DNA from 4 places in the Brevibacillus sp. FW306-2-1A-C05A genome. Region 1 is predicted to be linked to each of the others. Evidence: riboswitches for the same ligand, from Rfam matches in the RefSeq annotation. Region 1 holds a riboswitch; each other region holds the start of a gene.

Region 1 (3,418 bases):
GCGAATACGGGCATATGGATGTGACGGTGACTCCCGACAACAAGCGGGTGGACCTGGTGCTTGCCATAGGAAAGCAGGAAACCGGAAAAAATACGGTTTGGGACCCGCTCTACGACAACGTCGACCGCGATAATCCGTCCGAGCGTGCGAGCAAGGAAGTCTCCCCGGGAAAATACTACATTCGGGTCAGCGAGTATCAGCAAAATGCGGTGAACGGCGAATATCGCCTGGATCTCGGGTTCACCCCGCTGAAAAAAGATTTGAACGAGCCGAATGATACGTACAGCAGGGCGTCGCCGCTAGCCGCTGGAGGGGTCATGACCGGAACGATTCCGACGGCTTCGGATGCAGACTGGTTTCAATTTACGCTCAATACAGACTCGTACGTCACGATTCGAGCCCCGTTTATTCCGGTATCCAGCGGTTTTCGCATCGCTCTTTACAGCGAGAAAAACATGAACTACGCGCTAGCTTCGACAAACGAAGTGGCTGAGCTGTCCGATCGGGGCAGCGAGATTTTCAGCCTGCGGTTGCCAAAAGGCAAGTATTACGTGCGCCTGAACAGCGGCATTCCGTTCAAGTACGATGCGTACAAATTGACAGTCACGCAGCAGCCCCTCGTTTCGGGGTATCGGGATATTTCCGACCATTGGGCGCGCACAGAGATCGCCAGGCTGAGCTCCAAAAGAATTGTCCAAGGCTTCGGCGATGCGACGTTCAAGCCTAACGAGGCAGTAACTCGTGCGCAGTTTGCCACAATGCTGCTGCAGGCGATGCGCGCGACCGGCTCGAAGGTAGCCAGCGCGTATTCCGGACGGGAAGTGTTTTCTGATTTGCCAAAAAAGCACTGGGCGTACAACACCCTTGGAGTGGCTTATCAGCTCGGAGTCTTGAAGGGGTATCCAAACAGTCAGATCAAGCCTGACCAAGCTGTTTCGCGGGCGGAAATGGCCGCGATGATCGCCAGGGCGAAGGGCGTGGCTCTGAACAGCAGCAGCGCACCGAGCTATCGCGATGTTCCGGCCGGCCATTGGGCAGCACCGGCGATCGGCGCTTTGACGGCAAGAAACTGGCTAAACGGATACGGTTCGCTCTTCAAGCCACAGGGCAGCGCTACGCGGGCCGAGGTTGTTGTATTAATCGCCAAATCGTATCAAGTGTAAGAAAAAATTTTCCGCTTTGCGTTCGACAGACGCATGGCATGGCTATATCGTCCTTGTGAAAACGCGGCTTCGATCACCTCAGACGCTTCCCGCAGGCGATTCCAACAGCGTTTTGTACAGGGCGATTTCGGCCAAAGAGGTGCTCTGGCAAAAGTCTATTGACACCACCTCAAAAAACAATTATTCTATAATCCGTAATGGATACTCTTATCCAGAGCAGGCGGAGGGACTGGCCCTATGAAGCCCGGCAACCGTCTGGAGCGGTGCTAACCAGCAGGACGGAAATCTGTTCTGGCCGATAAGAGGATGAAGGAAGCTAAAAGCGCTCAAACCTTTTCCTCCAAAAGATGGAAAAGGTTTTTTATTTGCGTTTACGTCGATAAAATCCTGACTCGGCTACCAAACTATTTGTATGAGGTCAAAGGAGGTATTTTCTCATGGCTTTGCAAAAAGGTCGTCGTCTGTTCACATCTGAGTCTGTAACCGAAGGACATCCGGATAAAATTTGTGACCAAATTTCCGACTCCATCCTGGACGCCATTTTGGCCAAGGATCCAAACGCTCGCGTAGCTTGCGAAACTTCCGTAACTACCGGGCTGGTTCTCGTAGCCGGTGAAATCACCACCAACACGTACGTGGACATCCAAAAGCTGGTGCGCGAAACGATCCGTGAGATCGGTTATGATCGTGCGAAGTTCGGCTTTGACGCTGACACTTGCGGCGTAATCACTGCGATCGGCGAGCAATCCGCTGACATCGCTCTCGGCGTAGACCAGGCTTTGGAAGCGCGCGAAGGCAAAATGACCGACGCTGAGATCGAAGCGATCGGTGCAGGTGACCAAGGTCTGATGTTCGGCTTTGCTTGCAACGAAACACCTGAGCTGATGCCGCTGCCGATCAGCATGTCTCACAAGCTGGCTCGCCGCTTGACTGAAGTTCGCAAAAACGGCACACTCGCCTACCTGCGTCCTGACGGCAAAACGCAAGTAACGGTTGAGTACGATGGAGACAAGCCAGTTCGCATCGACACCATCGTGATTTCGACTCAACACGCTCCTGAGACTACCTTGGAGCAAATCAAGCAAGACCTCATCGAACAAGTTATCAAACCAGTTGTTCCGGCTGAGCTGCTGGACGCTGACACCAAATACTTCATCAACCCGACTGGCCGCTTCGTAATCGGCGGACCTCAAGGGGACGCTGGTCTGACTGGCCGCAAAATCATCGTAGACACTTACGGTGGCTACGCTCGTCACGGCGGCGGCGCGTTCTCCGGTAAAGATCCGACAAAAGTAGACCGCTCCGGCGCTTACGCTGCTCGTTACGTAGCGAAAAACATTGTGGCTGCTGGCCTGGCTGACAAATGCGAAGTGCAAGTGGCTTACGCAATCGGTGTAGCGCAGCCTGTATCCATCGCTGTTGATACTTTTGGTACAGGAACCGTTTCCGAAGAAGATCTGGTGAAACTGGTGCGCAAACACTTCGACCTGCGTCCGGCTGGCATCATCAAGCAGCTCGACCTGCGTCGCCCTATCTACAAACAAACAGCGGCTTATGGCCACTTTGGACGCAATGACCTGAATGTTCCTTGGGAGCAAACAGACAAAGCAGAAGTTCTGAAGCAAGAAGCTGCGCAACTGGCAAAATAAGAACGACAAAGAAAGAGCCTGGTAAAGCTACTGGGCTCTTTTTTTATTACGGGGAAAAATTTTCCAGTTATTGGTGGGCTTTAAGCGAAGGGAAAATGTAGGACTGTGTCGAATCTCCTAGTGAGGAAGTAGAGGAGGGGTTTCTTTGCCGAACAAAAGGCTCTTCCTGACCGTATTTGTTATTTCTTTATTACTGGTTATGTCTGCAATGGGGATTGGTGAATTTTACCAATCAAAAAAGAATGCGCAAAAAGTGCAACCTTTTCCCCAAGTAGATACGTCTATAAGCATAAGCGAGGCAGAAATTGCTGAGCCAAACGTCACGCAGAACGAAAAAGCAACGGTAAAGCCGAAAAAGTGGTATAACAATCAGGTAGTCGTCCTGACGTATCACCATGTCACGGATGCATCAGGCCAGCGCTACGTCATTTCGCCTGAGCAATTTGCAAAACATATGTCGTTTTTGCACGAAAACGACTTGCAGCCGATCTCGTTGGATGAGTTTTTGCATTTTGTGGATACAGGGAGCTTGCCGACCGAAAATGCTGTCCTGATTACCTTTGACGACGGCTATGAGAGTTATTACACGAAGGCTTTTCCCACCTT
Region 2 (3,418 bases), on a different contig from region 1:
TCTCCACCTGCAAAAGCGGCCCCCGCTCCAGATCGACGCGCTCGCTCAGCTCCCGCAGCTCGCGTCCGACCATCAGCCGGGCCAGATCGTCCACATTCGTCTCGTCGCGCGCTACCGTGCCCGTCACCTTGCCGCCGCGCAACACCGTGATCCGATCTGCGACCTCCATCACTTCCTGCAGCTTGTGCGTAATCAAAATGACGCTCTTCCCGCTCTCCGCCAGATTGCGGATCGTCTGCAACAGCTCGCGAACTTCAAGCGGCGTCAGCACGGCAGTCGGCTCGTCCAGCACGATGATGTCCGCTCCCTGGTACAGCACCTTGAGAATTTCCACACGCTGCTGCTCGCCGATGGAGCAGTTGGACACTCTAGCCTGCGCATCTATCGGAATCCGGTACTGCTCGCTTAGTGCGCGGACCTTTTCCACGGCGTCCTTCCGGCGGAAAAATCCGGCCTGCTGCGGCTCGTAGCCGATCACGATATTTTCCGCCACGCTAAACTCGCCAAACAGCATGAAGTGCTGGTGCACCATCCCGATCCCGCTGCGAATGGCGTCCTGCGGCCCGCGAAAAGCGACAGGCTTGCCGCCTAGCACGATCTCGCCGGACGTAGGCTGCTCCATGCCGTACAGCATCCTCATCAGCGTCGTCTTGCCCGCGCCGTTTTCCCCGACGATGGCGTGGACTTCTCCCGCAGCAAGCGAAAACGAGACCTTGTCGTTTGCAATAAAATCTCCGTATTTCTTGGTCATGGCCCGCATTTCCAAACGATCGGTCATCCTTGCTCCTCCTTCTTTGCGCCTAGCCTTTCTCTTCCTTGCCTCTGCTCCTTGCCTTGCATATAAGGAAGACCGACTACACAGTTGTAGTCGGTCACAATCATGCACTGTGCGCTAGCTGTTAAAACGAGTCTGGCACTTTGCGGGTACCAGCGATGATCTCCTCGCTGATCGCTTTTACTTTGTCCACGACTTCCTGGCCAATAAAAGCGTTCAGAGGCGTCTGGCTCTCGTGCGTCACATACGTTACGCCTACGCCTTTTTCTTTCAAGCCGTAAGTGACGACACCCGGCTTGAACGAGCCTTCTACGAACGACTTCACGGTTTCATACGCAGCGGCATCTGTCCCTTTGAGCTGGGACAACACGATGTGCTCAGGGTCGATCGTGGTGCGGTCAACGTCCTGTCCCGATGTATAGAAGCCTTTTTCCTTCGCGGCCTCGAACACGCCGAGGTCGCCTACTGCTGCCGCTCCGTTGATGAAGTCGGCGCCTTTGGATGCTTGCAGCAGCGCCAGCTCCTTCGCTTTTGCCGGGTCAGAGAAGCTTCCTACGTAGTTCACCAGGAACTCCGCGTTTGGATTGGTTGCTTTCAAGCCTTCCTGGAAGCCGCCTGTCCATTTTTTCAACAGCGGAATATCCATGGCGACAACCATGCCGACCTTGTTTGTCTTCGTGGCAAGACCTGCCGCAGCGCCCATCAGGTAAGCCGCTTCCTGCTCGCGGAAGGTAACGCTGCGCACGTTTGGCAAATCTACTACGGTATCAATAATCGCGAAGTTGCGGTCAGGATTTTCGGCTGCCACTTTTTTCAGCGCGTCTTCCGCTTCAAAAGAAGAAGTGATAATCAGATCGTAGTTTTCCGCTACCGCAACGCGCAAATTTTCTTCGATGGCGCCGTGGTCAGTAGACTCGATGCTTTTTACTTCTGCGCCAAATTCCTGTCCTGCTTTTTTCGCGCCTTCGTCCATTTGCTGGAAGAACGGGTTTACCCCGATTTTTTCCGGCAAAATCAGCGCAATGCGCTTCTTCGCCGCGCCTTCTTGCCCTGCCGCTTCTTCTTTTGGCTTGTCAGCAGGCGCATTTCCGCCAGCCGAACAGCCCGCAGCCAAAACAGCAAAAGTGGTGAATGCTAACAACAACTTCTTCATGGTGTCTTCCGCTCCCATCCGAACGTTCTACGTTTTTTCTGTATCCTACTACGTAATGTACGGCTTTTTTCCGAAAAAATCAATACTAAACACGAATATTTTGCAATAAAAATATTTTATCGTTCGTGTATTACCCCTCCTGACAACAAAAAAACTCTTCCCGAAGGAAGAGTTTGCGTCCGAAGCCGTCCTCTTCCTCATCTGTCAAAACCCCGGTACAGGTTTTGCAGGAATTGGCACCTTTCTGTCCATGTCACGCATGTCCAGTGGTTGCCGGGCTTCATCGGGCCAGTCCCTCCGCCGCTCTCGATAAGGAGATAAAAACTATCAAGTTACAATGCATTCATTCTAGCAGAACAAACTGAAAAAGCAATTGTTTTTTCAGACTGTTCTCGCCAATTTTACACTTTGGCGCCTATTGTCTGTGAAACGTTTCCTGCAGCCGATGCGACAGATTGTTCAGTTCCCCCAGCTCTTCGGTAATTTCCCGCACCTTTTGATGCTGGTTTTCCGCTGTGGCGAAAAGCTCCTCCAGATTGGCGACCGACTGCTCGGTGACAGCGGTAATGGTCGACATTTCCATCGCCACTTCGCCCGAGCGCATTTTTACCCGGTTCATGCTGGAGCCGACCTGCTCCGCTGCCTGCAGGAAGGCCATCATGCCGGAGCGCACCGCCTCGATCGACGCCACTGTTTTCACAGCCAGCTCCTGGCCTTTTGCCACCGAAGCTTCCCCGTTGCTGATCTGCTGTACAGCGTTCTCGCTTTCCTGATGGAGCGATTTGAGAATCTCGGTAATTTCCTGTGTAGCGGTTGCGCTCTGCTCCGCCAGCTTGCGCACCTCGTCTGCCACCACGGCGAAGCCGCGGCCGTGCTCGCCTGCACGCGCCGACTCGATGGCGGCGTTGAGCGCAAGCAGGTTCGTTTGCGTCGCAATCTGGTTGATGGCTCCTACGATTTCCTCGACCCGATTGGCCTGGCGGTTGAGCTGGTGAATCGTCGACGCTGCCACGTTGACGGCAGAAACGATCTGTTCCATTTGCTGCGACAGCTCTTTCATCATGTCGACGCTTTCTTTCAGGCGGCGGTTGTTCTGGTCGGACTCGCTTTTCATCGCGTTCGTCTGCGTGGTGACCGCCACGATCTCCTGGTCGATCGACTGCACCTCTTCCTCGATCTTCACTGTCGAGTTCGCCTGCGACTCCATGCCCGTCGCCACTTCCTTGAAGGCGATCATCATTTCATCCGTATTGCGTTTCGTTCCTTCGGCATGCTCGTGTACGTGCTCTGTCGTACGGTCGATCTGCTCGGTCATCTGTTGGATATGGACGAGCATCTCTCCCAGGCGACGCTCTTTTTCTTCCGCTTCCTGGCGGGCGATGTTTGCCTTCTGCAAGGACGCTTGTCCCGCCAGACAGAGGTACGTCACCGCTCCCATCATCATCAGAATCGCCATGATGCGTAGCACCAGATTCAGCTCGGTGAAATCG
Region 3 (3,418 bases), on a different contig from region 1:
GGTGAGCAAAACAGGCGGGAAAAGCGGCGATTTTCGTCGGGGAGAGAACTAAACCATGAAACAGAAATGGCAATCCTATCCGAGCAGCATTCGTCTTCTGGCGATTGCTGCGATCATTTTTTCTACCGGAATGGCTTGTATTTGGCCGCTTGTCACCATCTATATCCACGATTATTTAGGGAAGCCGCTGACCGTAGCGGGCTTTTTGCTGTTATTGAACCAGGGGGCTTTTTTGATCGGCAGCATCGCAGGTGGCATGCTGTTCGACCGTTGGGGGAAAATGCGCACGATCGTTTTTGCCTCAATCGGCGTCATTCTGATTTCCGTCGGGCTTGGCGTCACGCATGACTTTACGCTGTACACGATCTTGTTGTTGCTGAACGGGCTGTTTTACGGCACGCTCTCTCCGGTGATGAATGCACTCGCTGTCGTGCTGTGGCCGGAAGGCGGGCGCAAAGGGATCAACATGATCTACGTCGCGCTCAACGCCGGGGTGGCGGCTGGCTCTGCCCTCGGCGGCTTGCTGGCGAGCATTTCGTTTGCCTGGACGTTTTTTGGCAACGCGATCTCGCAAGTCATCGTGCTCGTCATGTTCGTGCTCATTTTGCCTCGGCAGCTCAAGGCAGTTGCAGAGCGGGGCTATCGGGCGGAGCAAGCCAATACCGCAGGCACTCCCGCCGCTGCTGTCCAAAGCGCTGCCAAGCCGAAGCCAGTTGAGGCGCTTTCGCCGCTACAGCAACTGCCGACGAAAAAAGTGGCGTGGGGCGCCCTACTGCTCTTGTGCAGCGGGCTGTTAATCAGTTGGATTGTCTACGTCCAGTGGACGACGGTGTTGTCGACCTACATGCAATCGTTGGGCATTTCCTTGCGTCAGTACAGCTTGCTCTGGACGATCAACGGCGGCCTGATTTTGTTCGGCCAGCCGCTGATCGCCTGGGTCATTGGCCGCTTCGCCCGCACGCTGCGAGCGCAGATGCTGCTCGGCTCCTACGTGTTCGTGCTGTCGATGCTGATTTTGTCGCAGACGACCTCCTACGCCGGCTTTGTCGCCGGGATGTTCATCATGACGCTTGGAGAAATGCTCGTCTGGCCGGCCGTGCCTGCCGTGGCAGCAGAGTTTACGCCACAGGGGCGAGAAGGCTTCATCCAAGGGCTGATCTCCGGCACAGGCTCTGCGGGACGCATGCTCGGCCCATTGCTCGGAGCGGTCATTTTCCAGCATTTTCAGGCACAAGGACTTTTGTACATCATGGCGGGGCTGGCGCTAATGTCTGTCGCGTTTTTCGCCCTGCACAGCTCGTTTCAAGGTCGCACCCGAAAAGTGCCAGCCGCGACCGTAGAAAAGATGTAGCCAGGAAAAATTCGCGGGCCTCGCGAAGCGTCTTGACACGTTCGGAGCCCGCAATGTAGTATGAAGAAGATTAAAAACAGTATATTCCGTGTGATTTACTTATGAAGAGAGGCGGAGGGACTGGCCCTATGAAGCCCGGCAGCGGATCTGCGCGCTTGCGCGTTGCAGATGCTGTGCCAATTCCAGCAGGATAATTCCTGACAGATAAGGACGTGACCAAGCTGATCTCCCCCTTTTTCTGTACGGAAAGAGGGGGTTTTTGCTGTACATTGGCCTAAAAAGAAAGGAACTGAAGACAGATGCGCATCCAACCTTCCGACATGATTGATCGGCTCCCGACCCAGTTTTTTGCGACATTGGTGGCAAAAGTAAACAAAGTCATCGCTTGTGGGCATGACGTCATTAATCTGGGCCAAGGAAACCCGGACCTGCCTACGCCGCCGCACATTGTGGAAGAGCTGAAGGCACAGGCAGAAAATCCGCTGCATCACAAATACCCGCCATTTTCCGGCCGACTGGAGCTGAAGCAGGCAGTCGCGCACTGGTACAAGCAACAATTTGACGTGGACCTCGACCCGGAGGAAGAGGTGGCGATCCTGTTCGGAAGCAAAACCGGCCTCGTGGAAATTTGCCAGGTGCTGATGAACGCAGGCGATGTGGCACTCGTACCGGACCCTGGCTACCCGGATTACTGGTCCGGCGTAGCGGTCGTAAACGGCCGGATGTCGATGATGCCGCTGACGGCCGAAAATCAGTTTTTGCCTGACTACAGCAAAATCCCGCAAGCCGATTTGGACCGCGCCAAGCTGATGTTTTTGAACTATCCGAATAACCCGACAGCGGTGAACGCCCCGTTTGAATTTTACGAGGAAACCGTCCAGTTTGCGCGCAAGCACGAGATCGTCGTCTGCCACGACTTCGCGTACGGCGCGATCAGCTACGACGGCAAAAAGCCTGTCAGCTTCATGCAGGTGCCGGGGGCAAAAGAGGTGGGCGTGGAGTTTTACACGTTGTCCAAAACGTACAATATGGCCGGCTGGCGCGTAGGCGCGATGGTCGGCAATCGCGAGCTGGTAAGGCTCATCAATCTGATTCAGGACCATTACTTCGTCAGCCTGTTTGGAGCGGTCCAAATGGCCGCAGCCAAAGCGATGACAGACTCGCAGCAGTGCGTCCGCGATCTGGTAGCCGTCTACGAAGGCCGCCGCAATGCGCTGTTCTCCAATCTGCACCGCATCGGCTGGCAGGCCCCGCCATCGCAAGGCTCGTTTTTCGCCTGGCTCCCCGTCCCGGCTGGCTTTACTTCGGTGGAGTTCTCGGATTTGCTGCTGGAAAAAGCACATGTAGTCGTCGCACCAGGCGTCGGCTTCGGCCCAAGCGGCGAAGGCTACGTTCGCGCCGCCCTGCTGTCGGACGAACAACGCCTGGCCGAAGCGGTTCAGCGGATCGAACAGTTGGGGCTTTTTGCGAAAACGAAGTAAGTAGGAGAGCGGGTGACCACACTTCCTGGGGGTGGGGAGTGTGGTTTTGTTTTTGGGGGCTGCGTTGCGTGAGACTGCCGGGGGTGCGTTGGTCGGTTGCTCGCGTATCTCAGGATCATCCATGTTTCCCCATGTTGACCTGCGCTTGTCTGCGTTGCCCCCTTGCCCGCGCCGTCCACTGCCCACGCTTTATCACCTGCTTGTCAATCCATTACCAGTCGAACCCCCCTCCCGCACCATAAGACGTGCAGTAGTAATAAAAATCATTCTCATCGTTGACAGATAATGATTTTCATTATACGATGTTAATGATAATTGATCTCATCAGGAGCGGGAGGGTACTATGCGCTATCAGATTAACGGTTACACTGACATGTACACGGTGATCGCCAACGAGCGGAAGATCGGTGGAGCCATTGAAGCAGCTCAAGTTCGACTGCGCACAGGAGAGGTTTTCACCAATGTGGTTCTCACTCGTTTGGAAATGTCAGGTGCGCATTTTTGCTCGATCGGCTTCGTGACAGAAGAAGGCAAGCGGCTGATTGTGCATGTGGACGACATCAGCATGATCGCAGACGCGCGCCAC
Region 4 (3,418 bases), on a different contig from region 1:
AGGACGCCATCCATCTGGCATTCGTCCTTGCTGCCTGCCCGTTTTTTCTTTTGCGCCGCTTTTTCGGGTTATGCCGTTTCCAGCAGCGGGAAGCAGCGGACGGACAGGCCAAAATCGCTTTTCAGCACTTCCTCGTGCTCTTCGCGAATCCCTGTTACGATCAACCCCGCGCGCAATACTCCGCCCAGATCGAATTGGACTTTCAGCTTCGTCACCGTCACGCCCGCCTCGCGCAAGAAATGCAGGACGCGATCAGGCGTCGCAGCGAGACACGAGCCTTCGAGATAACACAGCACGCGCTCGTCCTGCCATTGACCCGGCTGCGCTTCGGCCGTTTTTTCCTTCCAGGCCGGATGCGGGGTAAACGGCTGCGTCAACAAATAAGCCAAATCCTCGACAACGGCGCTTGCCGTCGGCAGCTCGCCTGCGCCTCTGCCCGTAAACAGCAGATCGCCTACGATGTTTCCGGAAAGCTGAACAGCGTTGAAAGCATCCTGAATTTGCGCCAGCGGATGAGCGACAGGCAGCATGGTCGGCTGAACCGAGAGCCGGATTCCTTGCTCTGTTTTGTGCGCCTGGGCAATCAGCTTGATCCGGTAGCCCAGCTCGTTTGCGATACGGATGTGACCAGGAGACAAATCGGCAATCCCTTTGCGCACGACATTTGCAAGCGGCAGCGATTCTCCGTACACAAGCTGCGCGAGAATGTACAGTTTGTACATCGCGTCGAATCCTTCCACGTCAGAGCGCGGATCGGCTTCCGCATACCCCAGCTCCTGCGCTTGCTTCAACACTTCCTGATAGGGGAGCTGCTCCGCTTCCATTTTCGTCAGGATGAAGTTCGTCGTACCGTTGAGAATGCCGCGCACTCCTTGAATATCGTTCGTGCGCAAAAACTGTCGCAGCACGCTCAAAATCGGGATGCCGCCTGCCACGCTCGCCTCATAGGCCAGATGGACCTGATGCCGGTTTGCCAGATCGACCAACTCTGTGCCGCGTTTGGCAAGCAGCTCCTTGTTCGCCGTCACCACGTGGCAGCCTTTTTCGATCAAGGCACGGACGTAGTCATACGTCGGCTCGACGCCCCCCATCACCTCGACGACAATGTCCACATCGCTTTTCAACACGTCCTCAAAATCCGTGGTCAAAAGCGCGGGATCTACCTGAACGGCCCGTTCTTTTTCCGAATCGCGGACCAATGCTTTGACAATTTCGATTCGCTTGCCCAATCTCGCAGCCAGCTTCTCCTGCTGCGAACGAATCGTCTTGATGACGCCGCCCCCTACTGTTCCCAATCCAAGCAGCCCTACCTTGACTACACCTGCGCTCATTTCTACCACCTCATAGCAATATTTTCGTAAAAAGAAAAAACCTTCCCGCTAAGAAGAAGGTTTTGGCATCAACGAAATCCTTCTCCTTATCTCCCAGGACGCTTCCGCCCTGCAGGAATTGGCACCTTGTCACAAGCTGTGTGACGGTTGCCGGGCTTCATCGGGCCAGTCCCTCCGCCTCTCTGGATAAAGAAAACTATGAATTTTTGCTCTTTCTCGTCGAGAAAGCGGCCAAGCGAAAAGATTATTGGAAAAGAAAGCCTTTGTTGAGCGGAAACATCAAAAAACCTTCTTCGCTAAGAAGAAGGTTCGTCATAACTGCTACGATGTACCCGCTTCTTATCTTTCGGAACGAAAACGCCCCGCAGGAATTGGCACCTTGTCGCACTACGCAACGGTTGCCGGGCTTCATCGGGCCAGACCCTCCACCTCTCTGGATAAGAACTTTGTTTGCTGTTGAGCCTATTCTAAGAAATTCCAAAGCATTCGTCAACAAAATTCTTTTTCGTTTTTAACCAGGCTAGATGCGGTCAGAAACGGTTCAGATACGGCCAAAAACGGGACAACCGTTCCGAATGTACGGTCGCCTTCACCTGGCAAAAACGCTTTCGACTTCCTCCGTACTGCAGCAAACGCAACGGACCAGCCCTTCCTCGCTTTCCCCCGACAGCTCTCGTTCTTCGACATAACCGCACCATTGACAGATGAAAAGCTGAACCATGCTGCTCCCTCCTTTGAGTTGCTCACGGTCAATCAGCGCCGATTTCCTCTCCCCAAAACAAAAAACGCATTTTCTACTGATCGAAAAAAGATCCGATCGTTAGAAAATGCGCAGGCAAGCAATAGACATCCTTGTCCGTTTGCCAGTATGGCGAGTCCTCTAACACCTCCCTATCTCCCGTAGGTCCATCAGTGTTGTTGAAACAGGCAGGTCTCCTGACTTCGGGATCATCGTCTGGCGCTGCCTTCCCTGTCCAGCGGCTGGACAAGTGGCCTGTGTGCGCGAAACTCCCCTCTTACAGTGGCGGGACCGTGTCGGATTTGCACCGAGCTTCCCTATTATCCTTAGCAGCGAATCGCCGCAAGGAACCTGTTCCCCCGTATGCAATTTTGCAAATCGTTACTACCATTCTATTCTACTTTTCCTGAAAATGGTAGAATAAACAAGCGAAAGGGACGAATCAAATCAACGCGGTTCGCTTTTGCATACCGTCTACAGTGAATACCTTTCCCGCAATATGCGACAGTGATGGGCCTCATGCCCGGCAATGACATAGGCCAAAGTGCGTGCGGACAGTTTGTTGCCGTTGGCCGTCCCTGTTCGCGTCCACGCCTCCTCTGCCACTCCCCGCAACAGAGCGCGCGTCGACTGCCGAACAGCCTGATATTCTTCGAGCAAATCGGCCAGGTCGCGTTTCTGAAAAAAAGCTTGCGCAACATACGCATTTTCGTCAAATCCGACGAGCGGTGTCTGATCTCCCCGGGCAATTCGCAGCAAGCGGTAGCTCATAATCCGCTCCGTATCGATCAGATGCCCCAACACTTCTTTTACGGTCCATTTGCCCGGCGCGTAGCGATACTCCGCTTGCGCCTCGGTAAGCCCGGCATACATCTCGACGGTCTGCGCCAGTTGCTTCGCCAGTACGGCTGTCAACTCGCCTTCTGGCACTTGCTCGACATAGTAGGCAAAATACTCCCCGTATTCCTCGCGATTTGGTCGACTTGGCATGCTTTTCGCCTCCTTTGATTTTGGGAACGGTCATTCCTTTGCTGTCTGGCCTTTTCTTAGAGCATCCGGTTTTCAGATGCTCTGTGGTAACATCACGGCCGTTTTAAAGGGATAGCAAGCCAGACCCTCTGTCGCGCAAAGCAGTTGGGCATACGTATCCGTGCCCGAACCCGTACCCGAACCCGCAGCTCCCCCCTGCGAACGCTTTATTTACCTTCATCCCTGCCAGCCCTCAAACAACAGCACCCTTGCCGGAGCAGCGTCTGTGCCGACCAGCTTTAACGGGGCAGCAACCATGAAGTATTTTCCTGCGGGCACCTCGCGAAGCCGCAAGCCCTCAATCACGATCACGCCTGCG

Evidence for each region. A riboswitch is a leader RNA that binds a small molecule or an ion and turns the genes downstream of it on or off. The one in region 1 is predicted to bind S-adenosylmethionine.
Region 2: another riboswitch for S-adenosylmethionine. It lies ahead of AC3WJN_RS05070 (BMP family lipoprotein); the one in region 1 lies ahead of metK (methionine adenosyltransferase).
Region 3: another riboswitch for S-adenosylmethionine. It lies ahead of AC3WJN_RS07215 (pyridoxal phosphate-dependent aminotransferase); the one in region 1 lies ahead of metK (methionine adenosyltransferase).
Region 4: another riboswitch for S-adenosylmethionine. It lies ahead of AC3WJN_RS01870 (homoserine dehydrogenase); the one in region 1 lies ahead of metK (methionine adenosyltransferase).

Annotation. Positions count from the first base shown of each region.
Region 1 covers NZ_JBYSWV010000062.1:11,113-14,530, forward strand. Annotated here, with positions in the region: gene AC3WJN_RS23490 (S8 family peptidase) at 1-1,163, shown strand, start outside; SAM riboswitch class I at 1,368-1,468, shown strand; gene metK (methionine adenosyltransferase) at 1,601-2,812, shown strand; gene AC3WJN_RS23500 (polysaccharide deacetylase family protein) at 2,958-3,418, shown strand, end outside.
Region 2 covers NZ_JBYSWV010000004.1:3,745-7,162, reverse strand. Annotated here, with positions in the region: gene AC3WJN_RS05075 (ABC transporter ATP-binding protein) at 1-778, opposite strand, end outside; gene AC3WJN_RS05070 (BMP family lipoprotein) at 900-1,928, opposite strand; SAM riboswitch class I at 2,123-2,244, opposite strand; gene AC3WJN_RS05065 (methyl-accepting chemotaxis protein) at 2,344-3,418, opposite strand, start outside.
Region 3 covers NZ_JBYSWV010000006.1:114,477-117,894, forward strand. Annotated here, with positions in the region: gene moaC (cyclic pyranopterin monophosphate synthase MoaC) at 1-52, shown strand, start outside; gene AC3WJN_RS07210 (MFS transporter) at 56-1,351, shown strand; SAM riboswitch class I at 1,448-1,562, shown strand; gene AC3WJN_RS07215 (pyridoxal phosphate-dependent aminotransferase) at 1,651-2,832, shown strand; gene AC3WJN_RS07220 (hypothetical protein) at 3,176-3,418, shown strand, end outside.
Region 4 covers NZ_JBYSWV010000001.1:352,986-356,403, forward strand. Annotated here, with positions in the region: gene AC3WJN_RS01865 (hypothetical protein) at 1-2, shown strand, start outside; gene AC3WJN_RS01870 (homoserine dehydrogenase) at 69-1,331, opposite strand; SAM riboswitch class I at 1,415-1,524, opposite strand; SAM riboswitch class I at 1,668-1,775, opposite strand; cobalamin riboswitch at 2,241-2,440, opposite strand; gene AC3WJN_RS01875 (DinB family protein) at 2,545-3,060, opposite strand; gene AC3WJN_RS01880 (cyclase family protein) at 3,277-3,418, opposite strand, start outside.